DNA from 2 places in the Micromonospora olivasterospora genome. Region 2 is predicted to be linked to the other one. Evidence: riboswitches for the same ligand, from Rfam matches in the RefSeq annotation. Region 2 holds a riboswitch; the other holds the start of a gene.
The links. Region 2 has a riboswitch for cyclic di-AMP ahead of JD77_RS12505 (C40 family peptidase). Riboswitches for the same ligand answer to the same signal wherever they lie in the genome.
Positions count from the first base shown of each region.

Region 1 (2,192 bases), 2.5 Mb from region 2:
GTCCCGGTCGATGATCGAGAACTCGCCGCACATGGAGGCGTTCCGGGCCAAGGGTTACGAGGTGCTGATCCTCACCGACCCGGTGGACGAGGTCTGGGTCGACCGCGTCGGCCAGTTCGACGGCAAGCCGCTGCGCTCGATCGCCAAGGGCCAGGTCGACCTGGACACCGAGGAGGAGAAGAAGGAGGCGGAGTCCGCGCGTGAGCAGCAGCGCCAGGAGTACGCCGACCTGCTGTCGTGGATGACGGAGAAGCTGCGCGACAACGTCAAGGAGGTTCGGCTCTCCACCCGGCTGACCACCTCGCCGGCCTGCGTGGTCGGCGACGCCCACGACATCACCCCGACGCTGGAGAAGATGTACCGGGCGATGGGGCACGAGGTGCCGCAGGTCAAGCGGATCCTGGAGCTGAACCCGGGCCACCCGCTGGTGGAGGGGCTGCGCAAGGCCCACGAGCAGGGCGCCGAGTCCGACGCGGTCGCCGAGACCGCGGAGCTGCTGTACGGCATGGCGCTGCTGGCCGAGGGCGGCGAGCTGGCCGACCCGTCCCGGTTCACCCGCGTCCTCGCCGACCGGCTGGCTCGCACCCTGTAGGGCCGCGGCGGGCAGGTACGAACCGGCCGGCGCCAGGGAGGCGCCGGCCGGTCCTGCCGCTCGTGCCCGCCCCGTGCCGCCTTCGCGATCGCCGGTTCCGAGACCGCCAGGATCCACCACGCCGGGTGGGTACTTCCTGTGGAGCTGATGTCGTGGACGAATCGGCGGAGCGCCGGGCGATGTCGTGGCCGACTGGGCCAGCGACCGCCACACTGACCTGTGTGGGGGGTGACTCACGTTCGCGATGTGCGGGATCGGACGGACACTACGCTGCGTCACCGTCCGGCCCGGGGGCGGCCTGGTCCGAGTCGGTCCGTCGGGCGTCATGCACGGTCTGCGCGGCTGCGGAACTCGACTGTGGAGCCCGTCGCCCGAGCGGGTGAAGAAGGTAACAATAGGTGGGCGACCGTCGCGGAGGGTGCCTAACGTCGGTCGGGTCCGCGAACGTGGACACCACGGTCGGTAACGCCTAATCCTGCCGCCGGCCGTCGGCACCTTGTCCTCAGGCAGGAGCGGGGGACCCAACGTTCCTCGGTGCACCGTCACCTCGGGGTGAAGCCGCCACCGGCGGCCGGGCTCCTCGGCCCGAACCCGACAGCTCACCTCGTCGGCGTGGAGGATCACCATGGCAACTGGATACATCGCCCGCCACCGTCGGGTGACCGCTCGCCGTGCCGCCGTCGGGACCGTCGCGGCGGGCGCCGTCGCCGGCGCCGTCGCCCTGTTCGGGCCGGCCGCCCCGGCCCAGGCCGCGGTCAACTGGGACGCCATCGCCCAGTGCGAGTCCGGCAACAACTGGCACATCAACACCGGCAACGGCTACTACGGGGGCCTGCAGTTCTCGCAGAGCACCTGGGCCGGCTACGGCGGCAAGAAGTACGCCGCGCGCGCCGACCTGGCGACCCGCAGCGAGCAGATCCGCATCGCCGAGAAGGTGCTCCGGGGCCAGGGCATCGGGGCGTGGCCGACCTGCGGCAAGAAGGGCGGCTCGACCAAGAAGTACAGCCCGAAGTCGGAGACGAAGGCCGCCCCGAAGAAGGAGCGGTCCTCGCGTACCGAGAAGCCGGCGTCGCGGAGCAAGCGGGACACCACGAAGAGCACCCCGTCCACCGGCGGCGGCCGGACGTACGTGGTGCGGTCGGGGGACACCCTGTCGGAGATCGCGCAGGCCAAGGGCGTCGGGGGCGGCTGGCACGCGCTGTGGGAGAAGAACAGGCGGGTCCTGGGCGACCGGCCCAACCTGATCTTCCCCGGCCAGCGGCTCAGCCTCTGACACCCGCTCACCGGGCCGGTTCGGGCCGGTGACCCGCACCGAAGCGCCCGGCCGGTACTCCGGCCGGGCGCTTCCGGGTCCCGAGGCCGGTACGCGTGGACTCCGGGCCGGCTGGGTAACACGGGCGAGCATGAGCACCAGCACGCTGACCAGGCCCGACGAGGCCGCTCCGGACCGCGTCGGCATCGTCGCCGTCGTCGCCCACCGGAAGAAGACCCTCGGCGGCGGCCTCGACGAGCTGCGCGCCACGCTGGTCGACGCCGGCGTCGACGACCTGCTCTGGTACGAGGTGCCCAAGAGCCGCAAGGCGCCGAAGAAGGTCCGCAA
Region 1 is NZ_VLKE01000001.1:5,280,380-5,282,571, forward strand. Features, by position in the region: gene htpG (molecular chaperone HtpG) at 1-592, shown strand, start outside; cyclic di-AMP (ydaO/yuaA leader) riboswitch at 1,049-1,220, shown strand; gene JD77_RS24285 (LysM peptidoglycan-binding domain-containing protein) at 1,218-1,865, shown strand; gene JD77_RS34020 (diacylglycerol/lipid kinase family protein) at 1,996-2,192, shown strand, end outside.
Region 1: linked by a shared signal. The riboswitch ahead of JD77_RS24285 (LysM peptidoglycan-binding domain-containing protein) and the one ahead of JD77_RS12505 (C40 family peptidase) in region 2 are both predicted to bind cyclic di-AMP.

Region 2 (2,192 bases):
GCCCGAGCCGGTTCACCGCGGACTCGTCGGGGTCGACCGCCCGCGCGGCCAGCGTCACCCGGTGACCGTCGTCGGTGGTCCGGCTCGCGCCGAGGCTGATCTGGTCGTACACCTCTGCGGCGAAGGCCGCCGCGGCGTCCTCGGTGTCCGCGCCCGAGTAGCGGGCCACCGCGCCGTACCAGGACGCCGGGTCGCTGTCCGCGCCGACCGGGCTGTTCAGTTCCTCCTGGTACGACGCGAGCAGCGCCGCCCCGCCCCGGATGTTGGTGGCCGCGTCGGCGATGAGCGCCTCCTCGCTGGCGCCGGTGAGTTCCGCGGCGGTCTCCAGGGTGTGCAGTCCGGGCAGCGCCGGGGCCGGCTCGGCCGGGCCGGACTCGGGGACCACCAGCGGCCGGGAGTCGTCGCCCCGGGGGTCCTCGCCCTCGTCGACGTGCGCGCTGGCGGCCTCGTTCGAGGCGACCCGCTCGGCGTCGGTCAGGTGCATCGGGCCGAACCCGCCGCTCGTGCTCGGGTGGCCGGCGTGGGTGTCCCAGCGGGACTCCAGGTAGGAGACGCCGAGCAACACGCTCTCCGGCACGCCGTACTCGGCCGCCGCGGCCGCGTACTGCTGCTGCCTGTCGCTGATCGCGTCGGCGGACCCGGTGCCGATCGGTTCGGCGGCGACGGGCCCGGCGGCGAAGGGTAGGACCGCGGTGGCCGCTGCCACCACGGTGGCGAGCAGGACGCGTCTGCTCGCCGGTAGGCTGGATCGGGGCATCGAACCTCCCGAGTGAGGGTCTGGGTGAGGTCACCCTCCCGCCGCCGCCCCTCGCGGTCAATACCTTTCCGGCTATCGATATTGGATGAAAAAAAGCTACGGCTGTCGCAGCCGTACGGAGTGTCACCGCCGGGCGGGTTGCGAATCGGTAACGGCCGTCTCTACTCTGGTCAATCGTCGGCCGGTCACAGCGCCGCCCATACGGGGCGGTGACGGTCCGACACCGTCGAGTCGCCTCCGGGCGATCCGGGGACCCAGGTACGCCGGGGTGAATCCGCAGCCTCGCTGCGGTAGGGCGCTCTCCCTTCCCGCCCGAACCCGTCAGCTAACCCGGTAGGCGGTACGGGAAGAAGGAGAACGGAGCCCGGTGGCACACCATGCCCCGCGGCGCCCGTCGCGCCGGTCGGCCCACGCCGACCCGGTGCCGGTTGCGCCGCGTCCACGCTGGTCACGCTTCACCACCGCCCTCGCCGCCCTCGCCGGCGCCGCCGTCGTCCTGACCGGCGCCCCGCCCGCGGCCCACGCCGAGCCGTCGGTCGCCGAGATCGAGCGGCAGATCGACGAGGACTGGAACAAGCTCGAACCGCTCATCGAGCGGCACAACGCCACCCGCCAGGACCTCGCCGCGAAGCGGAAGCAGGCCGACGCGCTCGCCCGGCAGATCGGGCCGCTGGAGCGTCAGGTGGACCAGGCGATGGCAAAGGTCAACGGCCTCGCCGTCGAGGCGTACAAGGGCGAGAACCTCTCGGCCGTGAACGCGCTGCTCGGCAGCCGCTCCGCGAGCCAGATGCTCGGGCAGTTGGAGATGCTCGACCAGTTCGCCCACCGCGAGCAGCGCGGCGTCCAGGCGGTCGTCGACCTGCGCGACCGGCTGGCCGCGAAGAAGCAGCCGCTGGACGAGATGGTCGCCCAGCTCACCCGCACCGAGGCCCAGCTCGCGGCGAAGCGCAAGCAGATCGACGACGAGATCGACCGGCTGCAGAAGCTCCGGATCAAGGTGTACGGCAACGGTGGCGGCGGGCCGCTGCGGCCCGCCCCCTGCCCGGCGACCTACCCGGGCGGCGGCGCCGGGATCGCCGTCAAGTTCGCCTGTGCCCAGATCGGCAAGCCGTACGTCTGGGGCGCCGAGGGCCCGAACGCGTACGACTGCTCCGGCCTCATGCTGGCCGCGTGGGCCAAGGCCGGCGTCTCGCTGCCGCACAACGCGGCCCGGCAGCGGGCCGTGACCGCCCGGGTGAGCCGCGCCGACCTGCGCCCCGGCGATCTCGTCTTCTACTACTCCGACCTGCACCACGTCGGCATGTACGTGGGCGGCGGCTGGGTCGTGCACGCCTCCCAGGCCGGCGCCCCGATCAAGATGAAGCACGTCGACGACGGCCAGGTCAACAGCTACGGCCGCCCCGGCTGACGGGTACGGGGCCCCTGCGGGACGGGG
Region 2 is NZ_VLKE01000001.1:2,737,767-2,739,958, forward strand. Features, by position in the region: gene JD77_RS12500 (N-acetylmuramoyl-L-alanine amidase) at 1-757, opposite strand, end outside; cyclic di-AMP (ydaO/yuaA leader) riboswitch at 972-1,112, shown strand; gene JD77_RS12505 (C40 family peptidase) at 1,125-2,165, shown strand.